4 regions of the Priestia sp. FW507-14D1A genome follow, and region 1 is predicted to be linked to each of the others. Evidence: riboswitches for the same ligand, from Rfam matches in the RefSeq annotation. Region 1 holds a riboswitch; each other region holds the start of a gene.
What was found. A riboswitch is a leader RNA that binds a small molecule or an ion and turns the genes downstream of it on or off. The one in region 1 is predicted to bind cobalamin.
Positions count from the first base shown of each region.

Region 2: it holds a riboswitch for cobalamin, as region 1 does, so the genes downstream of both, AC3WJG_RS14865 ((2Fe-2S) ferredoxin domain-containing protein) here and AC3WJG_RS19525 (ABC transporter substrate-binding protein) in region 1, are expected to answer to the same signal.
Region 3: it holds a riboswitch for cobalamin, as region 1 does, so the genes downstream of both, AC3WJG_RS08450 (ribonucleoside-diphosphate reductase subunit alpha) here and AC3WJG_RS19525 (ABC transporter substrate-binding protein) in region 1, are expected to answer to the same signal.
Region 4: it holds a riboswitch for cobalamin, as region 1 does, so the genes downstream of both, AC3WJG_RS23015 (HoxN/HupN/NixA family nickel/cobalt transporter) here and AC3WJG_RS19525 (ABC transporter substrate-binding protein) in region 1, are expected to answer to the same signal.

Region 1 covers NZ_JBYSWQ010000006.1:4,220-11,720, forward strand. Annotated here, with positions in the region: gene AC3WJG_RS19495 (histidine phosphatase family protein) at 1-154, opposite strand, end outside; gene cobS (adenosylcobinamide-GDP ribazoletransferase) at 112-885, opposite strand; gene AC3WJG_RS19505 (bifunctional adenosylcobinamide kinase/adenosylcobinamide-phosphate guanylyltransferase) at 882-1,442, opposite strand; gene cobD (threonine-phosphate decarboxylase CobD) at 1,439-2,518, opposite strand; gene cbiB (adenosylcobinamide-phosphate synthase CbiB) at 2,493-3,479, opposite strand; gene AC3WJG_RS19520 (adenosylcobinamide amidohydrolase) at 3,484-4,200, opposite strand; gene AC3WJG_RS19525 (ABC transporter substrate-binding protein) at 4,181-5,140, opposite strand; cobalamin riboswitch at 5,399-5,531, opposite strand; gene AC3WJG_RS19530 (thioredoxin family protein) at 5,622-5,936, opposite strand; gene AC3WJG_RS19535 (YpjP family protein) at 6,125-6,727, opposite strand; gene AC3WJG_RS19540 (class I SAM-dependent methyltransferase) at 7,111-7,501, opposite strand, start outside.
Region 2 covers NZ_JBYSWQ010000003.1:247,302-254,802, forward strand. Annotated here, with positions in the region: gene cobK (precorrin-6A reductase) at 1-528, opposite strand, end outside; gene AC3WJG_RS14855 (sirohydrochlorin chelatase) at 525-1,436, opposite strand; gene cobJ (precorrin-3B C(17)-methyltransferase) at 1,455-3,077, opposite strand; gene AC3WJG_RS14865 ((2Fe-2S) ferredoxin domain-containing protein) at 3,091-3,471, opposite strand; cobalamin riboswitch at 3,574-3,753, opposite strand; cobalamin riboswitch at 3,872-4,050, opposite strand; gene AC3WJG_RS14870 (hypothetical protein) at 4,198-4,356, opposite strand; gene AC3WJG_RS14875 (M42 family metallopeptidase) at 4,709-5,746, opposite strand; gene AC3WJG_RS14880 (cation:dicarboxylate symporter family transporter) at 5,854-7,125, opposite strand.
Region 3 covers NZ_JBYSWQ010000001.1:1,547,346-1,554,846, forward strand. Annotated here, with positions in the region: gene AC3WJG_RS08425 (hypothetical protein) at 1-267, opposite strand, end outside; gene AC3WJG_RS08430 (DUF2325 domain-containing protein) at 322-603, opposite strand; gene AC3WJG_RS08435 (DUF1540 domain-containing protein) at 811-969, shown strand; gene AC3WJG_RS08440 (hypothetical protein) at 1,036-1,239, shown strand; gene AC3WJG_RS08445 (ribonucleotide-diphosphate reductase subunit beta) at 1,269-2,312, opposite strand; gene AC3WJG_RS08450 (ribonucleoside-diphosphate reductase subunit alpha) at 2,329-4,572, opposite strand; cobalamin riboswitch at 4,706-4,891, opposite strand; gene menC (o-succinylbenzoate synthase) at 5,171-6,274, opposite strand; gene AC3WJG_RS08460 (o-succinylbenzoate--CoA ligase) at 6,278-7,501, opposite strand, start outside.
Region 4 covers NZ_JBYSWQ010000008.1:91,226-98,726, forward strand. Annotated here, with positions in the region: gene AC3WJG_RS23000 (type 1 glutamine amidotransferase domain-containing protein) at 147-671, opposite strand; gene AC3WJG_RS23005 (DoxX family protein) at 977-1,399, shown strand; gene AC3WJG_RS23010 (M20 family metallopeptidase) at 1,468-2,598, opposite strand; gene AC3WJG_RS23015 (HoxN/HupN/NixA family nickel/cobalt transporter) at 2,861-3,658, opposite strand; cobalamin riboswitch at 3,792-3,974, opposite strand; gene AC3WJG_RS23020 (organic hydroperoxide resistance protein) at 4,080-4,499, opposite strand; gene AC3WJG_RS23025 (undecaprenyl-diphosphatase) at 4,652-5,245, opposite strand; gene AC3WJG_RS23030 (response regulator transcription factor) at 5,399-6,130, shown strand; gene AC3WJG_RS23035 (HAMP domain-containing sensor histidine kinase) at 6,134-7,480, shown strand.

The DNA of each region.
Region 1 (7,501 bases):
TGGAAATAACGAGCTGAGGTTCTAGAAAAAGCTCTTTTAATTCATTTTTCCCTTCTGTACTTAAAGGCGGATCACTCCACCCTATATATTTTTTCTGTTGATTTTCAAGCGTCATGCCGTGACGAATACATGTGATAACCAAAGAATTATCCATAAAAACGTTTCTCCTCCTTCAATGGTTGCCCCTATAACATCTCCTGTTACGCCACCAAACTGCGAACGATAAAACCGTATCCACAGCCATAAAAACCCGGCAAAGAAAAGAATAATGAATTTATTGTCCATAAAAACAGCGAAAATAGCAACTAAGAATAGGCTCATGATGATAAATCCATAAATAGACCGTTTGGTGACTCCTTTTTGAAAATAAGCAGCCAGACCCGTATCTTTAGCGGGCTTATCTCTCATCAACAAAAAGGCTGCTCCAATTCTTGGAAGTGTAAAGACTACTAAACATGCCCAAATTGATAAAGAAGAAAGAGACGCTAATTCATAGATCGCACTAAAACGCAGCAGAAGCAGAACCATAAGAGAAAGAATAGCAAAAGACCCAACGTGCGGATCACTTAAAATCTGCAGTTTTTTTTCCTTTGACTGATGAGAAAAATACGCATCGCTTACGTCCATCCAGCCGTCTAAATGAAGACCGCCCGTTAAGATAAGCGGTAAAAGCAAAACTAAAATACTACCAACGATCGTAGTGATAGGTGAAGACTGAAGCAGCTGTAAAAAGCTATAAAACATCAAGCCTAGTAACATACCAATCCACGGCAGCACAAAAAGTGAGCGTGCCGTTCTTTTTTCAGTCCATTGAACGGTTTTAGCCAGTGGTAAGATCGTAAAAAACTGGAGAGAAATTCGTAGTATGGCTATCCATTCTTTCATATATCTACACATTCCTTTCCTTTTTTAAAACGATAGATTCCCGCTTCTACACAAATAGCCACATCTGCTTTTTCTACAATATACTGATGTAATTTCCCTAACATCTTCATATAACTATATGTGGGCTCTTCTAATACACCCGCTTCAAACAGTTCATTAGATACTAGCACAACCGTCTGAGACTGCGCAAACAGCTTATCGAGCGTTTCTGTCATATGACGAAAAACCGCTTGTTTCCCTTCTTTTGTTTGCCACCTTTTTTCTGTTAAAAAAAGCTCATTGGCAAGCCAGTTCGTGACACAATCCAAAAGTATAGCATCATCACTTTGAAGATTCGGCAGAATTTTTTGTAAATCTACAGACTGTTCGATCGTTACCCAAGGCGTGTTCGCTGCTTGGCGTTCTGTTTGATGAAGCTGGATGCGTTTTTGCATTTCCTTATCTGTTTGCCTGCTTGTGGCAATATAAACAGCGCGCTTTGTACAAAAAGTTTGAACCATATTCTCCGCTGCACGTGATTTTCCGCTTCGAACGCCTCCGCTAATAAAGATGATCATATTTCATCAAGTCCTTGTTTGATTACGTTAAGTAAATAGTCATTTTCTTCTTTCGTTTTCACAGCCAAACGGATATAGCGGCCATTTAAAAATGGGAAGTTTTCAGTATGACGAGCTACCACGCCATGGCTTGCTAAATAGACAAGCCATTCGCGCGTTTTAATAGAAGACGGAACACTGCAAAGATAATAGTTTGTCTGAGAAGGAGAAACCAAAAGCCCCCATTCTTTTAGTTGACTCAAGATCCGTTCCCGTTCTTGTTTAATATAATGTACGGTTTCTTTTACAAAATCTTTTTCATCCACACATATCATGCCTACTTGCTGCGACAATCCATTCACACTCCAAGGAGGCTGCTTTTTAGACATCTTGCTGATGATTTTTTGATTTGCCAAAATATAGCCAAGACGAAGCCCGGCAATATTAAACATCTTTGTCATGGAACGCACAACGATGATATGTTCATAATCCAGAATAAGAGAATCAAATGAAGGCTGATATTCGACAAAATCAATAAATGCCTCATCAATCATTAAGTATGTACCATGATGAGCAGCAGCTTTTACTACTTTCATCCATTCCTCATGACTATACATAACGCCCGTTGGATTATTTGGATGGCAAATCCACAGTATTTTTATATCCGGAAGAATGCTCATAATCAACTCTATATCCCAGCTCCAGCCATTTTCTTCAGCTAAAGGAATGTATGTCACTTCACATCCATAAGCTTTACTTGCCTGTTCATATTCAACGAAAGTCGGCTGTACAATCCCTGCTTTCTCTCCTGAAAATAACGAAGCAATAAGGAAAAACGCTTCAGCGGCACCATTTGTAGGCAGCACTTGAGCAGCTGAAACATGATGATGAGCTGCAAGTTTATTTTTCAGCTTCGTTACTTGAGGATCAGGATAACTAAACGCTGCATCCTTGAATTCGTTCCACTTTTCGTGAAGCACAAGGGGAGCCCCTAAAGGATTTGTGTTCACGCTAAAGTCTTTTATATGCGACAAATTCTCGGCCCCTATTGCTTTTAAAAAGACAGTAGGATTAGCTCCATGTGTAGGTAATAGCACTAATAACTCCTCCTAACAAAAAATATAATAACCACGTAGCATAGACCGTCCTTTTCATAATGAAAACAGCTTGTTCAATATGACCGGCTTGCAGGGGAATGAGTGGTTCACCCATTTTTGCACGATTAGATTCTATGCCTTTATATGTATTAAGTCCGCCGAGTTGAATACCTAACAGAGCCGCCACTGCGCTTTCCCCGTATCCGCTATTTGGACTTGGATGCTTCTTAGCATCACGCTTAATCAAACTCGTTACATGCCCAAGAGAATACTGGCTTTTTGCTACATTAACAGCCGTCATCACCACTGCAGTTAACCGACTTGGAATATAGTTTAATACGTCATCGGTTTTTGCACTAAAGTAGCCGAACAGAAAGTAGCGGTCATTTTTGTACCCAACCATCGAATCACATGTGTTAATAGCCCGGTAAAAAAATGCTAGGGCTCCTCCTCCTATAAATGCATAAAAAAGCGGAGCTGTAATACCATCACTTGTATTTTCAGCCACGGTCTCTACCGTCGCTCTGGCAATTTCTCCTTCTGACAAACGATCTGTATCTCGTCCCACAATCATGCTTACTTCATATCTAGCTTTCTCCATATCTCCTAGCTGAAGCGGCTTTTGTACCTTATAGGCAGCTTCGCTTAAAGAACGAGTGGATATAGTAGTCGCAATCATTACGCCCTCTACTATAACACCTGCTATAAAATGAACTCCGTACAAAGCATGGAGGAACAAAAAGGGAACAACTCCTGCGAGCACAGCCATACTTATCACAAGAAGCAATCCTTTGAATCGTTTTCCTGCACCTGTATTTAATCTGGAATCCATCCAATAAATCCATTTGCCGAACCAGCGAACGGGATGCGGCCAATTTTCGGGGTCACCTATAATTCGGTCAATTAGTAAAGCAATCGTCATGGCCGTCATGTGTGCAATTATCGCTTGTGTAATACTCATTTCTTCACCTCTTTCCCTTAAGTCCCTGCTCTAAGCTTATTTTCACCAGCTTGGCTACCGCTTGCCCTAAAGCGGTCATAGAGCCTGCATATTCATATAATGCTCCTTGCTGAGACGCTGCAACTGAGATGCTGTCCGTAGATGTTCCCGTAGCAATCGTCTTTGTAGCCGAATCTATGACACCCAGCTGTGACAGCGTTTTTGTTTTAGCTTCTGTGGCCGCGATAAAAAGCTGTAAAAACGCTGCATCCGTAAGCGTACCTTCCACGAAAAAAAACATATTAATTGTACCGGGAGAGGAATAGAACGGGACAGCTTCATCAGCTGTAATATCTACTGCGTTTCCTACTCCAGCCGTTATCACGGAAGCTACTCTTACTCCGTAGCCTTCATAACAGTAAACCGCTCTTTCTTTTAACCAAACGGCTGTCATCAACCCTACGATTTGCTCATGGCGCACATTTTCTTTCATCAAATATTGCTCATACTCCAAAGAAGGAGTATCTGAATAATAGTCTTTGTGAACAAATCGATTGTAAAAGGTGTCCGTTTCCGTAATGCCTGTTCCTAAAACCCCTGAGCTGTATGTTTTATAAGAAGTCTCGGTTTTCATGATTAAAAGCTCAGGCCGTTCTTCAATTTTAAGATGTGAAAAGGGACCAATCCCCTTTTCAATTCGAACTGGAATATGGTCCCTCTTCTTATTTATTGTACACCTCAGGGTATACTGCTTTTGCTAAGTCCTCTAAGCCATCTACAATACGAGGTCCTAAGCGATTGATTTTGTTTTGATCAACCTTCTCGATGTTACCCTCTTTTACAGCAGTCATGCTGCTCCAAGCGGGACGCTTCATAATCTCATTTTTGTCTGCATCATACGTTGCGATAATAACGTCAGGGTTTAACTTAACAACTTGCTCTTCAGAAAACTTAACCCAACCCTTTTCACTAGCTGCTACGTTATCCGCACCGATCATAGTAAGCATTTCGTTCATGAACGTACCTTTTCCTGTTGTATAAATCTCAGGAGCTCCTGATACCTCTATCCATACTTTTTTACGATCTTCTTTTGAAATCGTTTTTGCTTTTTTCTCAATTGAAGCTACTTTTTCTTTCATGTCTTTAATTGTTTGATTAGCTTCTTTTGTTTTACCTGTTAATTTACCGATTTGCGTAATAGAATCATAAACCGTATCAAACGTTGTTGAATCTTTTACAACAAATACCGGAATACCCGCACTTTCAATTTGTTTAAATACTTCATCCGAAACGCCCATACTTGAAGCGTGTGCCAGCACTAAATCAGGATTTAAAGCAATAACTTTTTCCGCATTAACGTTCATATCTCCTACCTGCGCTTTTTTCTTTACGCTTTTAGGATAATCATCGTTGCTTGTAACACCGACTAATTCTTTTTCAAGGCCAAGGGCATATACAATCTCCGTATTACTTGGCATTAAGGAAACAATTTTCTTAGGCTGTTTTTTCAACGTGATTTCTTTATCACGCGCGTCTTTTACCTTCACTGGAAATGCAGCTTGTGACGTTTGTTCCGTATCTTGCTTCGTTTTTTTATCACTGTTGCTTTGGTTGCCTGCACCGCATGCAGCAAGTACGATGACTAACAGTGCAATAATGGAATACGAAAGCCATTTTTTCATCTAAATACTCCCCCTATATATTGTTCATTGTGAATACGAAACCTCCACGTTAAAGAAAAAGCAAATGATCATGCAAAAAGCAGCGCTATCCCGTTTTTCCGCTTTGACTATGTATACTGCTCGCAGGCAGCTTCAAAATAAAAAAGCTTTACTTTCAATTGAAAGCAAAGCAGGTAACGTCAAGATAAGCAGGAAAAGAATCCGTTCACTATACTTGATATGTATGTTCATTACCCTGCTTCACCCTTCCTCGAAGGTTTCACAGCTAACAATAAGGCAGGTCTCCTGACTTACGCACAGAGCGCTTACAGTGGCGGGACCGCGCTGGTTTTTCACCAGACTTCCCTTTTCACTCAATCTTTAAATTGAGACCTTATTGCTTTACGATTATTCACTTGTCCTAGTATACCCCACTCATGGAAAAATGGAAATAGCCATTCTCACAAAAAAAGCTGCGAGAATGCTCTCGCAGCTTAAGGAATTAAAGAGTTGCTAAAAATTCACGGACCGCTTCAGGCGTTTTAGCATTTGCACTGTGCAAGTGTGCAATTTTTTCACCGTTTTTATATACAAGAAGAGAAGGAATACCCATTACATTGTTTTCAGCAGAAAGTTCTTCAAACTCATCCTTATCAATTTTAAACCATGCTTTATCTGTATTTTCGTCAACGATTTCATCAATGAACATATCCAAACGTTTGCAATCAGGACACCACGTTGTCGTAAAAATTCCAACGCTTAGTGTTTCGTTCTTAATTTGTTCGCGAAATTGTTTTTCTTCCGTAAATTGTTTCATTATGTTACCTCCAACATCTATTCGTTCCTTCTCCCTATTCTATGGTAAGAAGTCTGACTTCATTATAAACGATTTTTTTATCATTGTGCTAATGTTTCAGCTTATTTAGACCATAACGGTTTTAGACGTAAAAAAATGCTAGCTTAAAAAAGCTAACATTTCGAAATCGCAGAATGTTGTGTCTATTATCAGCTAAACCATTTAGGCGGCATGTTTCGGTTCCAATAAATTTTCCCTAAATCATAATGCTTCTGAAAATTATCTGCAGCCGCATGATAGTGAAAATTAAACCAGTATCCATCTTTTGGAGGATTTTCACGCCGTACATGAAATCGTATTAAGTCCTGACCGGTTTCCCGGTCATATACATGGAAAATCTTTTCACCGTAGCCAGCAGCAGGGTGCTCGCTTATCTCGAGATTCTGAATCGACTGTTCACGTTCAGTGCCAATGTCGGTCAGCACTTCTTCAATTTTAGGTAACACTGCTAGACGAAATTCATCTTCAATGACAGGTCCAATTTTTGTTCCAAATTTTTCCACTGACTGTTTTTCAGCTGATTCCATTGCATACGTAACAAATGATGAAACGTCTTCATATTTTGGTTCTTCATATGGCAAATGAATATCTTCTATAACAGCTGTGACAGGAGTTGTTTCTCTTACATACCCTGCTTTATGTTGCTTGTCCGCTTTTGCATCATCAACGTATAAATATTCTGGTGGAGTGACAAGCCCAAATGTAAATACTGTAATAAATACAATTAGCATTCTTTTTATCCATCTAGGCATTCGTATCTTTCCTTTCTCATCTTTTCCCATATGGTCTTTTCATATCGTAAAATTCATTGTTATAACTCACTAGGTATTGTAACATACTTATTAATTTTTTACCTATATTTGCTTATTCATTTATGCTGCCTACGGGCATTCGAAGACTTTTTAGTTAGCACCTTCCTTCTTCTATTTGAGGTTGTCACACCGAGCGGAAACCTATACAAGATATTCCTTTTTTGCTGGATGCTTAAACACAAAAGTATTTTTATGTTCAAAAATATATCATACTTTTATGAACTTTAGATGAAATTCATAAAAAAAACTTCCAAAACTTTTTAATTCCTAAAAGGTTTTGGAAGTTTTTTCAATGATCAGGATTCATTTTACTTTTTTGTTTATTATTGTATATCAATTGTCCCGTAATGAAATTTTGATGTTTTTCGTTTTTGTACGGTAAATCCATGTTCTTCAAAACGACTGCTTTTCCAATGATCTTTTAGCACGATCTTTTGTTTGGCTACTCTTTTTGCTTCTTGTATAGCCATTGGCGTCAGCGTAGTATACAGTGCTATTGCTTTAATACCGTTAATTCCATTCGATTCATCAATTTGCTCTTGAAACATAGGATCAAAGTAGACAACATCAAAAGAATTATCTTCACAACACGCCAAAAACGATTCAAAATTTTGATGAACCACGTTTATACGCTTCATTGCATCGTTCAACTCTTGTACGTCACTTTCCCAATTTAAAAGTCCTTGTTTGACTAAATAAGCTACATAGCGGTTG
Region 2 (7,501 bases), on a different contig from region 1:
AATATTTTTTTGCGGGAATCCCAATTGCTGGCACTTTTCCATATTATCCAGCCTTGGAAGCATACGAGCAACAAGCCGTACATCTGAAAGAGGAAGCAGCTTTTCTGTAAAAACCTGCAGCGTTTTGCTGCCTGTTGTGAGCATAATAACTCCTTTTTTCACAGCTGCTACTTCTGCTGCTTCTTCATACGTAGAAACCATTGTCATATTATCATAGGTAAAAGCCTGCGAAGCCCGCTCATAGCGTATGTAAGGAATCGCTGTTTCAGCAGCTGCGCCGATAGCATTTTTAGACGCTTCTTCCGCAAAGGGATGACTTGCATCCACAATAGCTTTTACACGATGTTCGTTTACAAAATCCATCATATCTTCTTTTGTGAGACGTCCAATTTTCACTTTCACTTCTGCACGCTGTAATTCGATAGCTGCGTTTTCGGTTACAACCGTTGCCGTAACCTCATGACCTGCTTTTTTCACTTGCACGGCTAATGCACGTGCATCGCTAGTTCCGGCTAACAATAAAATCATTTTAGCCCGCCGACCTTATCTTCATGGTGGTCGTGGTCATGATGGTGATCGTGGTGATGGTGTCCGTGATCATGGTCATGATCGTGATGATGATGGTGATCAATATGCTCCATAATGCCGAGGCGATATTGACACGTATCGCAGTTCATTTTCACTTCCCCTTCTAATCCTTCTTCAGCACGTTCTTTTAAAATTGTCTGCAGTTTTGGGTGAAAACCGAAATAGCCGGCGAGCTTAAACTCAATGTTTTCATGCTGCATTTTATACTGCGTCACCATTTCTTCCAAACGCTTAATTAGTACTCCTGTAAATAAGAAATACGGGAGAATAACCACTTTTTTAGCGCCTAGTTTTAAACATCGCTCTACCCCTTCATCAATCAGCGGAGCAGTTACGCCCATAAAAGAAGTTTCAACGATTTTATAGTTTGTTTTTTCCCAAAGAAGGCGCGTAATTTTATATAAATCACTGTTTGCATCAGGATCACTTCCTCCTCGCCCTAAGACGATAACAGCCGTGTCTTCAGCTGGAGTTTCTAAATTCTCTCCTGATTCTTGTAATCTCGTTTTTAAAATTTCAAGGACTTCTTCATGAACGCCAATGGGACGTCCGTATACGAAGTTTACGTGTGGATATTTTTCCTTAGCTTCATCTATAGCCGCCGGAATATGTATTTTAGAGTGGCCCGCAGGCAAGAGCATAATTGGAATTACAACTACATCTTGTGCTCCTTTTGCCACACATGTATCAATGCCTTGACTTACATTTGGGCGTTCAAATTCTAGAAAACACGTTTCTACTAAAATAGATGCGTCCCAATCATGCTTCATAGTCGAAATAAATTCGCGAATTTGATCGTTCCCTTCAGGATCTCTGCTTCCATGACCGACAAATAAAACTGATTTCATATAATGCCCTCCCATTTTTTAATCTCCACACGGAGCTGGTTCTACTTTTATTTTTGGTGTTATATCTTGATAGTCGAATCCATAAACGTTCTTCACACGCTTAAAGAATTTATGAAACCGCTCATTAGGATGACCTTTTTCTTTATATTCATGGACAATGTTCTCCACTATTTCAACAATGTCGTCAGGCGCTATACCTTCCGCCACAATTTGACCTGAATGCGCATTGCGTCCAACCGTTTTAGCTCCTAAAAATAAATCAAACGCACCTTTTCTATAGACAATGCCGATATCTTCTTGAACAGCGCCATAGCAAGCCATACCGCATCCATTAATACCAAGCTTCAGCTCTTTTGGCATGTCCATTCCCCCGAGGCGTTTTTGTAATTCTTCCGTATGTGGAATAGCATCGCTTTTTTCTCCGTCACAAAAATCACACGCTTTAATTGTGAACACATCTCCGACCGGAGATAGTAAAAAGGAAGCTGCTTGGAGCTTTTTAATAATCACATCTGGCTGAGCCGTTGGGATTTGCAGTTTGATTTGATGGTCAGGTGTATACTCCATCGTACCTTTTTCACCAACAACTTCTGCTAGTGTTGTCATTTGAACAGGCGTGAATTTCTTATTGGCAAGTCCTGGACTAATCGCCACTTCGAAAATAGACTGTACTGGCTGACGTACGACCGCAGAAGTAGGTTCACCTAAAATTGCTTGAAGCGCTTCTTCTGCAAGAGCTCGTGAAGTTGCTGTTTCTTCTGTTTTGGTCTGAACTGCTTCAATAGTCGAAGCTGTTTGCTTTACAGTCTCTTCTTGATCGAGAGCCCATGGTTCTGCTTCTTTTCGAAGTCGCTGATGCGGTCTTAGCGGCTGCTCCGTTTGGTTGAGGGTATATTTTCGCTGATATCCGCGCGGTGTAATCATTAAATCGTCGTAAAAGAACGTAGATGAATTTCCGACAACAACGGTAGTCAGCATGCCAATTTCATGATTTAACATGTCTTTTAAGTTGGTCATTACGACTTCTTCACGGTCACGATAAGCGCTTTTCACAAGACCAACAGGCGTATCAGGGGAACGATACTTTAATAGAATTCTTTGCGCTTCAACAATTTGTCTTGTTCGTCTTCCGCTCTTTGGGTTGTAAAAAGCCACTACAAAATCTGCTTGTGCAGCTGCTTCAATTCTTTTTTCGATTAGCTCCCAAGGCGTAAGGTGGTCACTTAAACTAATTGTACAAGCATCGTGCATCACGGGCGCTCCAAGGAGAGATGCGCATGAATTGATAGCCGAAATGCCAGGAATTACTTCCAGCTCTACGCCCGTTTCTTTTTTCCAGCCTTTTTCAATCAACACTTCATACACAAGGCCTGCCATTCCGTATACTCCCGCATCTCCGCTCGAAATGACAGCTACGGTTTTTCCTGCTTCAGCTTGCTTTACAGCTTCCTGTGCACGGCTTACTTCTTCGGTCATTCCCGTACTAATAATTTGCTGATTCGTTAACAGTCCTTGAATTAATTCCACATAGGTTTTGTAACCGATGATCATATCACTTTCTTGAATGGCTTCTCTTGCTCGCTGTGTAATATGTTCAAAGCTTCCCGGCCCAAATCCAATAACTAAAAGTTTACCTTTCATGCTAGCTCCTCCTTTATGCGTTACTTTTTACTTTGTCAATTCCTTCTATGGAGTCACTGTTTTCCGGAGAAACGAAACCATTTTGATCATATTCATAAATAAGCGATTCCTTTATACTGCAGCCTCCTGCTAAATGTTCTTCGACAATCCGATGAGCCACGGTTTCAGTGACCTGCTTGTACCAATCTCCTGAAGGATAGACGATAGCTACAGGAGCATCTTTGCATCGTCCGTTACAACGTGTACGCGTTGTATGAACCGTTTCATCCAAATCCAGTTCTGTCACTTTATTTCGAATAGCTTGCGTGGCTTCTTCTCCACCTTTTCTCATACAGCTGCTTCCATTACAAATCAATACGTGATGTTTTGTTCCATTTAAGTTCCACGTCGTCACACTCATTCGCTCCTTTACTAAAAAAAGCGCCTCTATCAATGATAGAGGCGCAGAAAAATTCAAACTAAGTTTTTGCACTTCCACCTATATCCCGTAGGGTAAGCTTCGCATTAGAAAAAGGCTGGTTTCCTGACTTCGATTCATCACTTGATTGCGCCTTCCCGAATACAGTGGCATATGCAATCAGCTCATCTTCACAGTGGCGGGTACCGCGCTGGCTTCACACCAGACTTCCCATTTAACGCAATGTGGACATTGCGCACCTTTTTTGCACGATATGTAGTTTTGCGATACGAGAAAAACCCGCTTCGCTAATATGCGAGCGGGTAAAACGTCAGAATAAGAGTGTACACGAATGCCACTTTAAGCCAACGTTTCCCTTCCCGCTCCCCGGAGAAATAGAAACTTCACAATAAAGACAGGTCTCCTGACTTGTGTATCATTCTACTTGAGAACCTTCCCGTGATTTTTCCACAGTGGTTATACTCGTTCGTCCACACTTACAGTTGCGGGGGCAGTACTGGTCTTTCACCAGTTTCCCTATTAAGCCTTCTTGGCATCTTTACTGTTGCTGTTTGATATATATGAACCTTTTAAACTATCAGAATAATAGAAGTAACTACCATATCATAGCGTACATTTTTTTTTATTTCAACTCTATTCTTTTTATAGGATATAAAGAGCCATAAAAAAACAAGAGCAAAAAATCAGCTCTTGTTTTTCTACTTATATAGCTACCAATGTTAAATGAGGATCATTATAATACACGACTTCTGAAAGAACTTTACAGCCATTTGTTTTGGCAAAAGCTTCTCTCGCCTGCTTTTCAGTTTCAAATTCAAACATTTTCATTTCTTTTCCAGCATATACCGTCAGTACCCACATGAAAAGATTCGCCTCCGATTATTGTAGTGATCGCTATATCCACATTATGACGAAACCATTTCCTTTTGAAAACCCATTCTACAAAACTTGTCACAAGAAACTTTTAAAAATTTAAAAACATTTTAACTTCTGTAAATGAACAAAATGTACAAAAGGTTTAAGCAGTATTGTACCTTTTTAAAAAGGTGCTTTTTTAACCAACTGTTGATTCACCAGTAAAAAAATATATAGTATTTATAAAAAAAAAGAAGCCAGACAGCCGGCTTCTTTTTTAAGAAAGGAAAGAACAGACATCACAATCCCGTTCTGTTCTTTCCTTTGCATAAAAATACACTAATTAAATATCCCTTTCTTAAAGCAGAATCATGTTCGACTGAACATAGTAATAGAGAAGCTTATACGTATGATTCAATGAATCTTGATGCGTTCTCTCAAACGCATGAGAAGAATCAATTCCTGGACCAATCAAGCCGTGTACGATATCGTGTCCGGCACGAATAGCAGCAGAAGCATCTGATCCGTAAAACGGATAAATATCTAATTTGTACTGAATATCATGCTGCTTAGCTAGCTCCACTAAATGCTTTCTCAAACCGTAATGATATGGGCCGCTTGAATCTTTTACACAAATAGACACGGTGTATTCATCAGTAGATTGTCCATCTCCCATAGCACCCATATCAACCGCTAAGTATTCTACTGTTTGAGGCGTAATGTTCGAATTTCCTCCGTATCCAATTTCTTCATTATTTGAAATGAGAAAATGCGTAGTGTATGGCAGTTCGATCTGTTCTTCTTGAATTATTTTCATGAGCTGAAGCAATAAAGCTACGCTTGCTTTATCATCGAGATGACGAGATTTAATAAAACCGCTTTTTGTTATTTCTACACGAGGATCAAACGAAACAAAGTCGCCGACTTCAATTCCAAGACTGCGAACATCTTCTGCGCTATGTACTTTTTCATCCAATCGAATTTCTATATTTTCTTGATTCCGCTCAGCTTTCCCTGCATCTTTATACACATGAACAGATGTTTGATGCATAAGGATGGTTCCTTTAAATACTTCTCCTGATGAAGTTTCAATTTCACAATATTCTCCTTCAATAGAATTGTAGCGAAACCCTCCAATCAGGTCGATTTTCAGACGTCCACTCGGTTTGATTTCTTTTACCATAGCACCTAATGTATCGACATGAGCCGTCAGCATGCGGTGGTGATCTGTATCTTTACCGGGAATAGTAGCGACTAAGCCCCCTTTTCGATTGCGATACGTTTGAATATTTAGCTCTTTTACATAGTCTTCGACAAATGAAATTACCTTTTCTGTATTTCCAGAAGGACTGGGAATCGAAACAAGCTTTTTAATTAACTGAACAGTTTCCGTCATTATGACACTTCCTTTGTCTCTCATTTCTTTTATTTTACCATATGTTTCAAAAAAGATAACAGGCAACTCCAAACAAAAAAGCCGGGCATCTGCCCGGCTTTTTTGTTTTAAGCTATGTTTGATTTCTTTAATTCATTTGTGTAATTTAATGATTTTTGCTTATCAAACTCGCCTTCAGACTTGGACATTACAATAGCAGCTAAAGCATTTCCTACTACGTTAACTGTGGTACGCATCATATCAAGAATGCGGTCAATTCCTGCAATAAATGCCATGCCTTCAAGAGGGAAGCCCATAGATTCAAGTGTAGCAAGTACAACTACAAACGATGCCCCTGGTACACCAGCCATTCCTTTTGAGGTTAACATTAGCACAAGAAGGAGCTGAATTTGATCCATAATGGAAAGGTCGATGCCGTACATTTGAGCAATAAACAGCGATGCCAGCGCCTGATAAATGGTTGAACCATCTAAGTTAAACGTGTAGCCCGTTGGAATAACAAACGATGTAACCGATTTAGAACAGCCGAAGTCTTCCATCTTTTTGATAAGAGACGGTAAAACGGCTTCTGAACTTGCCGTTGTAAAAGCAAGAAGCAGCTCGTCTTTTAACACTTTTATCAGCGTAAACATGCTTGTTCCAGCCATTTTAGCAATAATTCCAAGAACCACAAGCACAAAGAAAATCATGGTGAAGTAAACGGCGAACACTAATTTTCCTAATGGAATAAGTGATCCGACACCAAACTTTATAATATTAACACCAATAAGTGCAAATACACCTACTGGAGCAAACTTCATCACCAAATTAGTTACCCAAAACATTGCATCCAAGACGCCTTCAAAAAAGGCTAAAACAGGTTTTCCTCTCTCTCCAATCGAAGCTACGCCTACACCAAACAGTACGGAAAATAAAATGATTGGTAAAAGATCGCCTTCTGCTACCGATTGAAAGACGTTTGTCGGAACAATATGAAGAAGCTCTTGAGCAATCCCTGTACTTTCAGACGTTTTTGCCGTTGCCTCATATTGAGAAATATCGCTTTTTTCAATATGTCCCATATCAACCCCTGCACCAGGGTGAAATAAGTTCGCGGCAATAATCCCCACTACAATAGCAATGGTTGTAACAATTTCAAAATAAAGAATTGTTTTTCCGCCAAGCTTACCTAATTTTTTGATATCGCCTACTCCTGCGACCGCTACGATTAATGCTGAAATCACAATCGGTACGACAATCATCTTAATTAAATGAATAAATATGTCTCCAATCGGCTGTAAAATAGAAATGGCTGTATCGCTTCCGTAAAAGATAGCACCTACAGCTACGCCTAAAATCAGTCCAATTAGAATCTGAGTTGCTAGACCTAACCTTTTCACTTTCTTGCTCCTTTCGCACAGTTGACTTTCATCCATCGAGCATATGCGGTTCCGCGAACCGTGTATAAATATACATCCTTACAGCACCTTATGTAAACAGTTCTTTACTAAAAGGATGTAAGGCCGCACATGCGAATTTTTAAAACTTACAGTTCTGTTTTATCATATCAAATAATTGTTGTATATTGAGATTTTTTTGCTAAGAATTTTTCTATTTTTGCTATTTCAGCGAATAAATTAAAAAAATAAAATTTTATATTGAAATATGCATTTTAGGTTAGTATAATACGATACATGTTTATTTTTATTATTCGAATATAAAATTCTGAAAATTTTAATTATTCAACACGATAATAAAAAGCATTTATAATTTTGG
Region 3 (7,501 bases), on a different contig from region 1:
ATAGTGAACGGGTGATGAAAACATATTTGGCTTTAGGCGCCAATATTTTTCAATAAGCTGTAAAACATAGAGGTTTGAGCGATACTCAACTGGCTTGCTATAGTATGTTTTAATGATTTGATGGACAGTTACTTGAACGAGCTGTTTCCAATCTATAGATGTTTTTTTCAAAAGAAGCTGCTGCTGATAAAATTTGTACGGACATCGAATAAATTGTTCGATGTGGTCGTTAGAGAGTGTCTTTATATGCACTTTTATCGGTTCCACCTATGTCTCACCACCCTAATTGAAATTCATTCTCAATAATAAGTAAAAATTAAATCATGAAATCTGCTCAATCACTTTACGAATAGCACTCCATGAATGTTTGACGAAATAAATTGGTTTTTTTTGTTTTTTTGCTTTCTCTTTAATGACTTTTGCCATATTGTGATTAATAAAATCCGTAATAACTAATACAAACCCAATATGTTCGGGTATTTCTCGCTTCACCATATTGCTTTTACGGCCATCTAAATGAATGACTTCATTAAACCCTTCTCCCGCTAAACGATCTGTAATATGCTTTAACCTGTCTCCTCCTACAACCATAACTGATGACATTTTTGTTCCCTCCCAATTAATTATTCATTTAATGATTTGCCAACAACTTGTATCCTTTACTATATACACAGTTTAATTGAGAATGATTCTCTTTGTCAATGTTTAATTGATAAAAATTCTCAATTAAAATGAAAGTCTACCACCTTTCTTATAAGTTAGTTGAATTTTGACCATACTATAGCTATCACATACAAAGGAGGGTTAACGTTGGAACAAAACATTCTTTGTGAAGTAAATAACTGTCACTTTTGGAAAAATGGAAATCACTGCAGCGCAGAAGAAATTTACGTGGTAAGTCATAGCGGAAAACATGCAGCAAGCAGCTATGAAACAGACTGTAAAACGTTCAAGCCAACTGAAGCGTAACCCGCAAAAGGACAGCCTCTGGGTTGTCTTTTTTCTCTCTTCAAGATCATAAAAAAGGAGACTAATATGAAAACTGAACAACTGATTCATTTTTTTAAAGAAGAAGCCATAAAAGCAAATGAACAAACCTTTCCAATCTATGTACAATCGTTTACTCATTTATGGACATATAAATGGGGAACACTTGAAAACATTCCAGAAGAAATTGATGACTTAATTACCACACGTGCGTTAGAACTTGGACTTATTCACTTAAAAAAAGCTGACTAATCAATAAGGAAATTAGTCAGCTTTTGTGTTTATAGATCATCAAATCCATTCGCATCTGATGCTTTTGTATATTGTCTTGATTTCTGTTCAAAGAAATCCGTTTTCCCTAAATCTACCTCTTGATAAGCAATAATCCAACGAAGAGGATTTTCAATCGGTGCTTCTGGGAAAGCAGCTCGGCCGAAGCCTAATTGATTACAGCGTTTATTAGCCATGTATTCAATATACTGCTGCAGTTCTTTCATCGTGATGCCGTCGAATTTTTCTCCGATAACAGATTCCGCCCATTCAATTTCAAGACGAGCTGCCTCTTGGAACGTTTCAACTACAAACGTTTCTAGCTCTTCCGTACGATAAGCTGGATTTTCATTTAGTACTTCCTTGAAAATCTTTTCAAATAACCCAACGTGAAGCTGTTCATCACGATTGATATAGTTAATCATCGTAGATGTCGCCACCATCTTTTGATTTCTCGCAAGATTATAGAAGAAAGCAAATCCGCTATAGAAGAAAAGGCCTTCTAAAATAACATCATATACCATAGACTTCAAAAAGTTTTCAACCGTTGCTTCTTCGCTAAATGCTTTATATCCGTTTGTAATAAAGTCATTTCGAGCGCGAAGCTTTTCGTCTGTGCGCCAGTATTCAAATACTTCATCTTGTTTTCCTTTTGGTACAAGACTTGATAAAACATATGAATACGAATGATTATGAACCACTTCTTGCTGCGCTAAAATAATCATTAGAGCATTAATCGAAGAATCGGTTACATAGTCAGCTACTTTGCTAGCATAATCTGATTGAATACTGTCCAGTAGCGCCAGCAAGCCAATAATTTTTAAAAAACTCTCTTGTTCGTCAGCCGTTAACTGAGGGAACTGCTTAATATCTTGACCCATATTAATTTCAAACGGCGTCCAGAAGTTAGCTAGCATACGCTTGTATTTAGGGAACGCCCATGAAAATCGGACGTCATCCCAGTTTAGAATATTTGAGCTCTTGCCGTTGATGATTCCTGTCGAACGGTTCGGAGCTGTTTCGTTCATTAATTCTCGTTTTAACATGCTTGTCATCAATTATTCACTCCTTTTAACTATGACAGCTTTCACATTCTTCAATGACTTCACTTGATGTTGAACGTACGTAGTAGGTCGTTTTTAACTTTTCTTTCCATGCCGTCATATGAAGATCCAGCAGCTCTTTTGCTCGGATATCATTTTGCACATATAAGTTGAATGAAATGGATTGATCAATATGGCGCTGGCGCTTGGCGTTTTGCTTAATGCTCCAGTGCTGATCAATTAAATAAACGGACTTATAATACCAGTTTGTTGCTGGTGATAAATCCGGTGCCGTCACCGGGATTTTATAGTTTTTCTTTTCCTCTGAATAAAACTTACGGAAAATCGGATCAATACTTGCAGTAGAACCCGCGATAATAGATGTTGATGAATTAGGTGCTACAGCCATTAAGTAGCCATTTCTTATCCCATTGTTTTGAACTTCGTTACGCAGTTCACTCCACGCTTCGCTTGTGTATTTACGTGTTTCAAAATAAGCGCCTGACTCAAAATCTGAGCCTTTAAATAATGGATATGCACCTTTTTCTTTAGCTAAGTTCATGCTTGCCTGTACGGTTAAGTAAGCGATTTGCTCATACAATTCATCGCAATATGCTACCGCTTCATCTGTTTCCCATGCTATTTTCTTTAAGGCAAGCAAATGGTTCCAACCAAATGTGCCAAGCCCTACTGCGCGGTACTTTTGGTTTGTTAGTTTTGCTTGAAGTACCGGCAAATCATTTAACTCAATAACGTTATCAAGCATGCGTACTTGAATTGGAATTAAACGTTCAAGCACATCTTCAGTTACGGCTCTCGCTAAGTTGATAGAAGAAAGATTACATACAACAAAATCGCCCGGATTCTTTGTAATAATAATTTTTCCGTCTTCCGTAATTTCCTCTGTTACGACCGTTGTGCTTTGGTTTTGCGTAATTTCTGTACATAAGTTGCTGCAGTAGATCATGCCCTCGTGGCGGTTTTGATTAGCTCGGTTAACCGTATCACGATAGAACATATAAGGCGTCCCCGTTTCAAGCTGCGAAAGCATAATGCGCTTGAAGATTTCAATAGCAGGTACTGTCTCTCTTGAAAGCTGTTCATTATTTACACACTCAGCGTAACGAGTGCGGAACGAACCGCTGCCTTCTTCTTCATCATAAAAATCTTCTAACGAGTAGCCCATCAGCGTACGAACTTCGTGAGGATCGAATAAGTGCCAGTCTTCACGTGCTTCTACTTTTTCCATAAACAAATCTGGCAAACATACGCCAGTGAATAAATCATGCGTGCGCTGGCGTTCGTCACCATTGTTCAACCGCGCGTCTAAGAATGAAAAGATGTCTTTATGCCATACGTCTAAATATACGGCAATAGCCCCTTGTCGTTGACCTAGCTGATCGACACTTACAGCCGTATTATTTAGCTGTTTCATCCATGGAATTGTTCCTGATGATACGCCTTTAAAACCTTTTATCTCACTTCCTCGGCTTCTAATATGACCGAGGTAGACACCAATTCCGCCTCCATTTTTACTAAGCGTGGCCAAATCTGTATTGCTATCATAAATACCGCGTAAGCTGTCATCAATCGTATCAATAAAGCAGCTAGATAGCTGTCCGTAGCTCTTTCCTGCGTTTGAAAGCGTTGGTGTGGCAACCGTCATATATAGACTAGAAAGCGCCCAGTACGCTTCTTTTACTAATGCTGTTCGATTTTCTTTCTTTTCTTGAGACATCAGCGTCATAGCAATGATAAGAAAACGTTCTTGCGGTAATTCGTATACGCGCTTATCATGTGATGTCGCTAAATAGCGATCTGCTAATGTCAACAATCCAATGTATGTAAATAAACGATCGCGTTCAGGAATAATGACTGAAGCAATTTCATTAATTTCTTCTTCTGTATATGTTTTTAATAGCTGTTTATTATAAATGCCGATTTTTGTTAGTTCTTGAATAAGCTGATAAAACGAACCGTACTTCTCTTTTTTATCATAACCTCGGTTGTCCGCTGCTTTTCGATATAGTTCGTTTAAGTAGACGTCTGCCGCTACGTACGTCCAATCTGGTTCTTCCATTGAAATACGCTCTAAGGCTGCTAAAATTAGGACGTTTGCAACCTTTTCGTCCGTCATATTTTCCTTTACTGTAACAGTTTGAATAACCTTTTCCTCATACAAAGAAAAATCAAGCTGCGTAAATTCATTTTTTAAACGTTCAATATATGCAGTTAATTCATGTAGAATTGTAGGCTTTAATGTATTCACCATAAATATGGCTCCTCTCTTCACTTCAAAATAAAAAATCGCTCACCGTACCTCGGTGAGCGAATAGAACGAAGATAGAAGAAGACACTAAGTCTTTTCTCAATCCTCGCTCTACCCTCTCACCTCCCGAAGAAGATAAAACGACATAAAAAAGGCAGGTCTCCTGACTTATGCTTCTTTTTACTTTAAGGCCTTCCCATGATGTTTACTCACAGTGGATCTCCTTATTTCATCAGCATTCACAGTTGCGGGGACAGCTTTGGATTTTCACCAAATTCCCTTTTAAGTCTTTTTATCAGACACCTTTTTCACTGGAAAACACAAAATATAGTATTTTATTATCGATTTCAAAACAACATATTGTGTTATGTTATAAACACATTATATAGGACAACTTAGAAAACTATCAACCTATTTTCAAAAATAATTTTGTTTTTTACGATAAAACTCTTCGACTTTTTTCATCAAACTATTCCATCATAACATGTTTTGACACGCTTGATGGAACAATGTGCTCTTTTTAAAAAATTTGTCCTATTTTTCTACTAAACATTGACAACCTCAATAAAAAAAACCGTTTTACATAAAAAACGGTTTTTAATTATTGGTATTCTTTTTCAAATGCTGTGATTGTTTTGATAAAGTTTTTATCGATATCGTATCCTATCCCCGGTTTTCCCTTCACCTTTATTACTCCGGCTTCTACCTCTACTTCGGGCTTAATAATATCTTTTTCCCAATAGCGAGATGACGCAGAAATATCACCTGGTATCGTGAAAGAAGGCAATGTCGCAAGGGCGATGTTATGAGCTCTTGAAATCCCGGCTTCTAACATTCCGCCAACCCAAAGTCTTACACCATACTGGGCGCACAAATCATGAATTTGCTTTGCTACGGACATTCCGCCAACTCGACCGATTTTCACATTGATAATCTTACAGCTTCTTTGTTCAATTGCATGACGTGCATCTTCATAGCTCACAATACTTTCATCTAAGCAAATTGGCGTCTGCATTTGCTTTTGTAACAATCGATGATCAAGGATATCATCAGAACTTAACGGCTGTTCGATCATCATTAAATTCAATTCATCTAGTTTCTTCAATGAATCACTATCGCTTAACGTATAGGCTGAATTGGCATCAGCCATAAGAGGAATGCTTGGAAATTCATCTCGAATTTGTTTCAGTAGCTCATAGTCAGCACCCGGCTTAATTTTCACTTTAAAGCGCTTATAGCCATCTTTCATGTAAGTCTTTATTTGTTCTTTCATTATGGAAATATCATTTAAGCCAACTACCACTCCAGCTTCTACAGCAGACCTTACTCCTCCAATTACTTCAGATAACGGTTTGTTCTGCCGCTTTGCATACAAATCCCACACAGCACAGTCTAAAGCTGCTTTAGCCATGTTATTTCGCTTTAGAGGTTTGAATAACTTTTGAACATCCTCTGGTTTTTGAAGCTGCTGATGAAGAAGCGAGGGAATTAAAAAATCGTCTAACATATGAAAACACGTCTGAATCGTTTCTTCCGTATACCAAGGAGATGAAAAAGCAACTACTTCTCCCCACCCTGTAAATCCTTGTTCATCTTCTACTTCAAGCAAAATCAATTCTCGATCCTGCACTGTACCATAGCTTGTTGAAAAAGGAGAAAGAAGCTTCATGTCAATTTTATAAAGATGTACTTTTTTTATAATCATCGATTAGCTCCCTTTCTGTATGAACGATGATAGCTTCCGGCGTATGATTTTATTAGAAGCCGTTCGCGGCAGCTCCTGTACTCGAACGAAATACTTTGGAAGTTTGTACTTTGCTAAAAATTGTTGAATGTGTAAAGATAATTCTTCATCTGAAACGTCTTCGTTTACAACAACACATGCAGCTGGCACTTGTCCCCATTTTTCGTCAGCTACTCCCGTTACACCGGCCTCTTTAACAGCGGGATGCTTCAACAAAACATTTTCAATTTCAGCTGGATATACATTTTCTCCACCTGAAATAATAAGGTCTGAACGTCTGTCTAACACATATAGAAAGCCTTCTTCATCCACTTTCCCGATGTCTCCTGTATAGAACCAGCCTTGTTGAATTGCTTTTTCAGTAGCTTCAGGTTTATTTAAATATCCTTTTGTAACATTTGGACCTTTAACAATAATTTCTCCTGCTTCGCTGGTCTCATTTCCTTTTTCATCTACAATTTTCATTGCACATGGAAATAATGGTTTACCTGCTGATCCCAGTTTTCGCAAACTATCTTCAGGTGAAAGCGTAACGAACTGTGAAGATGTTTCTGTCATTCCATACGTTTGATAAACAGGAATTTCTTTACTCACACAAGCTTCTAAAATAGTAAGCGGTGCAGGTCCTCCTCCTAAAAGCATGCATCGAAACGTATGCGGATATTTCCGTTCCCCTAACTCATCGAGCATGTTGGACAGCATGGAAGTGACAACCGAAATAATCGTTACCCCTTTGTTTTCAATCGCTTCATTTACTGCTCTTGCTTCAAACCGTTCTTCTAAAATGATTTTCATTCCGTAAAAGACGCTCCGCATTAAAATAGATAAGCCGCTAATATGAAACAAAGGAACCGCTATAAGCCAGCAGTCTTTTTCATTTAATCCTAAATTAAGCGCTGAGCCAACGGAACTCCACCAGTGATTTCCATATGTCTGCAGCACTCCTTTTGGATGACCTGTTGTTCCAGACGTATACATAATGGTGAATGTGTCCTCGAGATTCCACGTTTTTTGAAAACCTGTTTCTGCTTCTGGAGAACTTTTTAAAGCAGGTAAAGTAAGCTGAGTAATGGAACTTTGGAATTCTCTCATTAAAAATGTTTCATCCGCAATAAGCAACGACACGTTTGCATCTGTTAGCTGATAATTAATTTCTTCGTTTGTCAAACGCGTGTTGACGAGCAGCAA
Region 4 (7,501 bases), on a different contig from region 1:
AGCAAGTTACTGATAAGAAACACGAACAAAAGCGAGCAGATGCATCTGCTCGCTTTTTTAATGATTGTTTTTTATTTGCTTTATCATTTCTTTTTTAGCGGACCTTACAAAAAAAGCCAAAACCAGTATGGTTTCGACTTTTTTTCTTATTGCTCTGCTAGTACATCAGCAAATGCTTTTGCATAAGGAGGAAGGTCTGGCGGGCGGCGGCTTGAAATGATGTGGCCGTCGATTACGACTGCTTCATCATGCCAAATAGCTCCCGCATTTTCCATATCATCTTTGATTCCTGGCGTACTTGTTACGTTTCGGCCATCTAAGATTTTTGCAGAGATTAATACCCATCCTGCATGGCAGATTTGGCCGATTGGCTTTTGCTGTTCATCCATATGACGAACCATTTCAATTACTTCAGGGTAGCGGCGCAGTTTATCCGGCGCCCAGCCTCCAGGTACTAAAATAGCGTCATATTCAGCTGGATCAACATCTTTAAACGCGTAGTCCGATATGGCTGGAACACCGTATTTCCCCATGTACGTTTCGTTTGCTTTTTCTCCAACTAAATGTACTTCTGCTCCTTCTTCTCGAAGACGCATCACTGGATACCATAGTTCTAGATCTTCAAAGTCTGCACTAACAAGCGCAATAACTCTTTTATTTTCTAAGCGCATCGTAACACCTCCGCCATCAGTATAGCATGTTGGAGAATAAGATTGAAAATAAGGGACTAAATTATACATAATTAAAGGATTTTTCAAGTGCCCTTCAGAAAATTTTCGTATGCCAAATGGTCTAATTTTATATTTTTACTTGACTGGGGACAAACATCACACTACAATGTGTAGTGTGATGTTCATAATGTTGTAAAATTATCCAAATCAGAAAGACTTTCTGATTTAATTGCTACATTTCTTTTTTCAGGCTTTTACACTACATAATGTAGTGTTTTTCAAATACACTTAAAGGAGGAAGTAAAGTGAATAAAAACGTTGAAATTGGTTCACTTATTATTCGTTTAGTATTAGGTTTTACATTTTTAGTGCACGGCTTTCAAAAATGGCAAGGCGGGATTGAAAATACAGTAGGGTTCTTCGATAGCTTAGGAATCCCTGGTTTCATGGCATATATTGTTGCAACCATTGAACTTGTAGGTGGGGTTCTTATTATTCTTGGTCTAGCAACAAGAGTCGTAGCTGCTTTATTTGTGGCAGTTATGCTTGGCGCCATTTTTACAGCCAAGCTTAAAAGCGGATTTGTTGGCGGGTTTGAGTTTGATATTGCCTTAATTGCCATGTCTGCTCACTTATTTCTTGCAGGAAGCCAGTTCCTTGCTCTTGATGCAGTGGTATTCAAAAAGAAAGAAACTGCCTTTTCTCTTCAAGAAGAAAGCAGTAAATAAAAAAGAAAGCTTATACTCTCCCAATATAAGCTCTCAGATTAGTCCCCTCCGTTTGAGGCGGGCTTTTTTTATATTTGCAGCAGCAAATTCGCAAATAAAGAAGAACGCTCGGATAACGTATCAATTTGAATATGTTCATATTCCGCATGTATTCCTTTTCCGCATGCTCCTAGCCCATCCAACGTGGGAACGCCAATGGCCGCTGTAAAATTGCCATCACTTCCTCCTCCAACAGCTGCTTCTTCTAATTTCATACCCAGTTTGGCCGCGATTGACTGAGCGCATTCAAATAACTCTTCCGTTTGTTTAGACTTGACCATCGGAGGACGATTCATGCCTCCCGTTACTTCGAGCTTAATCCCTTTTAAAATGGGTGTTAAATTCAAAATAATATCCGTCATGCGTTTTGCTTCTTCTTCTGTAGAAACACGTAAATCCACGTGCGCTTCTGCATATTCCGGCACTACATTTGTACCGCTGCCTCCCGTAAATGTCCCAACGTTCACCGTTGTACCTTTTTCATAATCTGTTAAGCTCTGCAAGAAAATCACTTGGCGCGCCAGCTCTTCAATCGCATTGATTCCTTCTTTGTGGTGATTACCCGCGTGTGCTGCTCGTCCCCATACTTTTACGGTAAAAATTCCCGCTCCTTTGCGCGACGTTTTTAACGCACCTGAACCCGCCACCGCCGGTTCCGCTACTAGCACTGCTTCACTTCTTTGCGCTTCTTCTTCAATGTATTTTTTAGAAGAAATTGACCCAATCTCTTCATCCGAATTGCAGAAAAACACAATTTTTTTATCCAGCGGTAAGCCAAGCTCTTGAATCGCTTTAATCGCCCATATAGATTGTACAATGCCCCCTTTCATGTCTAAAATTCCCGGACCGTACAGCTTGTTTCCCTCTGTTCTTAGACTCAGCCTTCCCTTTTCCCACACCGTGTCAAAGTGACCGATGATTAAAAGCTGCTTTTCTCCTTCTCCAATCGTAAATTTCAAGTGGTTTCCTACTTCTTTTTCTTCTATGATTTCGTACCCTACCCCTAAACGCTTTTGAAACAGCTGCGTTAAATACTTTCCACACTGATCTACTAACTCTTTACTGTAGGACGGTGATTCTTTTTTCACAAATCCCACTAAATCTTCGAGCATCTCTTGTTCGTGTTCTTTTAAATAACTAAACACGCTTTGTTCTACCATTACCTGACTCAAATCAATTCCTCCTCTAGAAAACCCCTGCTGCTTGCATTAAATGCTTTTATTTATCGTACGTATAACTATGTTCTACGTTTCACATAACGACCTTAAATTATCCTTAATTATAATGGTTTTCAGACAATTTTCCATCCTTTAAATACAGATAATACTTTAACTTATTCATAACCGACCGAAAATAGCCATAAACTTCAACAAATTCATACAAAAAAGCTTCAATCTTCAACAGATTAAAGCTTTCGTTTGACTAATTGACATTTATTTTAATATTTTTCCCTTTTGACTTCACACTCACAAAAACAAACATAGACACTAAAAAAATAAACAGAATAACGCCAACCATTTCAAAGTTTACTTCGGCCCATGGGTTAAAGAAAGTGAATGCTAAATAGAACGACACACCATACGCGAGGACAACAATAACCCAGCCCATCAAGCGGGAAGCAGATTGTCCAAATTTACTCGATTCATTTACCATTTTGTGTACAATCATCGAATCGATTGTATCTGTAAGCATCATGCCAAACATAAACACTAGTCCCAACAAAAGCGGCGTATACTTGCCTGCGTTCCCTACAGCTAGAGACCACACGGCCGTTTGACTGACCGTTTCGGCTGCTAAAGCGAACAATGCCCCTACAAGAATAATTAAAAAAGGATTCGTTGTTCCTTTTGCGATTTTCGGAATAAACTTCCCTTTTAATCCGCTCAGCTGAAACTCTTCTTCTTTATTTTTAGTTCGAAGCAAATGATATGTGTTTAATGTTCCAATCAGAAAGAGAGAGATAATGGATACCCAAGATGCAAAATGATCGAAATATGATGGAAACGTAAAATTCTTCATCACCACGCCCAGCACCCCGGCCGTGACGGCCACCATTCCTCCATGACCTAGTGAAAACAGCGTTCCGACCCACGGGGCAAAACGGCTGCCCATTCTCCAATTATATCGGGTCTGGCCGTCAATAAAAGCTAAGTGATCTGCATCCAATCCGTGCCTGATTCCTAATAAAAAGACAAGTAAAAAAACTGATAAACCTTCCATTTCCTACACTCCTTTTTTTAAAATAAAACGTAAAAAAGCCTCAATTCTATAGAAATTGAGGACGTGTCGGCATATGAAAATAAACAGCAATTGCTCACTGCGTACCTTGATACACCGCCTCTTTCCTAGAAGAGTCAAGTGTACAGAATAGGTAGGTCTCCTGGCTTGAGATCATCATTTTCTACCGTCTTCCCCATTTTGAGTGACGATAAGATAGAAAACTCCCTGCTTACAGTGGCTGGACCGCTCGAGATTTGCACTCGATTCCCTGTTACCTCTTACGCTATGTAAGAGCACCTAAACTGTGCGAATGATTCATTTTCTTCCTCATTATACTAGTACCGCTTACAAATGAATAGAGAAAATTCAAATAAAAAAGCCCTGCTAAGCTTTACATGCTTAGCAGGGCTTTTTAAAGCAATTAAACTACTTCTACCGTTACGTCTACGTTGCCGCTGATTGCTTTTGAATACGGGCAGTATGAGTGAGCTAGGTCTACGTATTTTTTCGCTGTTTCTAAATCTAAGCCTTCAATATGAGCTTCAAGCGCTACTCCAATTTTCACTCCTTGATCAGCTTTATCAGGAAGCAGCTGAACAGTAGCTTTTACTTCACTGCTTTTGATTTCTACGTTATGTTTTTTCAACATAAATTCTAACGCGCTGTTGAAACAAGCACTGTATCCAGCTGCAAACAGCTGCTCTGGGTTTGTTGCTGTTGTTGCTTCTCCACCAAGCGCTGGAGGTGTTGCAACGTCTAAGTTAAAGATGTTATCTAAAGAGTGAACTTCTCCTGTTCTTCCACCTGTGTTAACGACTGTTGTTTCATATAAAGCTTTCATGTATAAACCTCTCCTCTTTTTCATTAATTTTATTAAAAGTTTTTTGTTTATCGTTTCTGTAATTTAATTGTACACAATTTAATTTTAAAAAACAAGTATTAAATACATTAAAAATTCCCCAATAAAAAAAGCCGCGTATTTGCGACTTTTTCTTAATAATATTGAGACTGTTCGTCATAAGCTGATTTTCGAAAAATAGACAAGTTGGTAATAGCTCTCATCAGTTTCGTATTAAAAATAACATAATGAATAAACAGCGCCAGCACGCAGCCTAGAACGGCTCCTGTTAACACATCGAATGGATAATGAACGCCAACCCATACGCGTGAAAAGGCAATGAGTACGCCCATGACAACCCACATGCGCCCTGAACGTTTGAAATGCAGCCAAATGGTAAAAGTGATAACTAATGCAGATGTAGCATGATCGCTTGGAAATGAAGAATTTGCGGCGTGATCAATAAGCTGATTCACGTGGTGAGAGATAAACGGACGATCTCGATAAGCAAATAAACTAATCACTTTATTGATAATGACTCCTGTGGCACAAGCACACAAAGCTTGAAATGCTACAACACGGCTGCCGTTTTTATTAATAAGTAAAAACAAGCCGAGTAAAACGATAAGTACATACTGGGCATAATCTGCAAAGAATACCATCAGCGAATCTAGAGGCTTTACGTGTGAGGCATACTGATTCACCGCGTGGAAGATGGTATAATCTACTGAATTAATAGCTGATAACATAATCGAAATCCTTTCTTATTTTTAAATGTCATTAGCTATCTTATCAGTTTCTTGAGAAAATGAACATTATTTCTCGGGCTATTATTGATATATTTAGTCAAATAACTATTGATTTCCCTGTCATTTATACACCTCCAATCTCTCCGTGCTATAATGTACGCAGCTATACATAGACACAAGGGGGAATTTTCGTTGAGTAAAGGCAGAATTTTAATAGTAGAAGATGAGCGCAAAATTGCTCGTTTAATTCAACTCGAGCTTGAACATGAAGGGTACGAAACGGGCATAGCTTACACGGGAACAGAAGGATTGGCAGAGTTTCAAGAACACGATTGGGATTTGCTGCTTTTAGATGTGATGCTTCCTGAACTGAGCGGACTCGAAGTACTTCGTCGCATTCGAGCAAATGATGATCAAACGCCCGTTATCTTATTAACAGCTCGAGACGCCCTTCCTGATAAGGTAAGCGGACTAGATTTAGGAGCAAACGACTACATTACAAAGCCTTTTCAAATTGAAGAGCTTTTTGCACGCATTCGCGTATGGCTTCGCCATCCCGCATCAACATCGACTGCTGAACAAGAAACAGCAACTCTTCAACTAGGGAATTTAGTCGTTAACGAAAAAACGCGAGAAGTTACGCGTGAAAATGAAGCTATTGAGCTGACTCCTAAAGAATATGATTTACTTGTCTATATGCTTCAAAACAAAAATCAAGTGCTGAGCTTTGAACAGCTTCTTACAAACGTTTGGGGATTTGATTATTACGGAGACACAAATATTGTATACGTATACATTCGTTATTTACGTAAAAAGATTGATGCTTCATTTTCAACTCCGTACATTCAAACAGTGCGCGGCGTTGGCTACATGCTGAAGGAGTAGCTTATGAAACTACAAACAAAGATTATTCTTACATCAACTGCGCTGCTTTTTATTCTGCTAGTAATTGCAAACAGTTCGATTTACTTCATTTTCAAGAAGACCATGGAAGACAACGCAATTGAACGTTTGCAAACAGAAACAAGCAATGTAACAAATGGGCTAAAGCAAACGAGTGCGACGGTTAAACAAGCCAACTTGCTTCGTGCCTATTTGCCCCCTAACGGAATGATTCGTATTTTACCCAAATCCGGCAGTCCTTTAGTTGTATCCGTTACGGATCAAACGAAAGAGCTTCAGGACTTACCTTATTCCTATTATTCAAATGAACAAACAAGCATCAAAGAAGATGACGGCCATCTATACGCGATTTCACACACCCCTGTCATTTGGACGAACGGTGAAGTTGTTTCTTTGGAAGTCACGGAACAACTGGCAGATGTGGAACAATCTCTGCAGACATTAAAATTTATCTTGCTCATTGCCTCGCTTGTTATATTAATTCCAACCATATTTGCTGGACGGCTTTTAAGTAAAATTATTTTGCGGCCTATCAAATCTCTTATTCAAACCATGGAAGAAATTCAAGTGTCTCGCACATTTAAAAAAATTGACCTCTCTTCTTCTTCTAAAGATGAGTTAGATCAAATGGCCAACACCTTCAATAATATGATGGATTTATTAGAGGAAAACTATAAAAAGCAAGAGCAGTTCGTATCCGATGCTTCTCATGAATTAAAAACACCCCTGACCGTTGTAGAAAGCTATGCCAATATGCTAAAACGATGGGGAATGAAGCGGCCTGATATTTTAGAAGAAGCCATCGAAGCCATTCACTCTGAGTCTTTACGCATGAAACAGCTTACGTCTCAAATGCTGGTGCTTGCGAAAGATGAGTCGCAGCGGGAGCTTCACATGGAACACGTAGATGCGGCGGCCATCTGCAGACAAACAATCAAACATCTAGAACAAGCCTTTGAACGAACCATTTATTTAAATATAAAAACGGATCATCCCGTCGTAACAGCGGATGAAAAACGCTTAAAGCAGCTGCTGTACATCCTCTTAGATAATGCCATTAAATATAGTGAAAAAGCGGTAGAGGTAACCATAACAAGAAGCGAAAGCTTTATGATTACGGTCACAGATCAAGGAATTGGTATTCCAAAAGAAGACTTATCAAACGTGTATGAACGCTTTTTTCGCGTAGATAAAGCAAGAAATCGAGAAACCGGTGGTTCTGGACTTGGATTATCTATTGCTCGAAAGATTGTAGAAGCTCATAGCGGGCGTATTGAGATTAGCAGCCAAGAAGGAAAAGGGACATCAGTAACGGTTTCCTTTCCTCTTTGATTTCTCGCCTTTTCTTAGAGA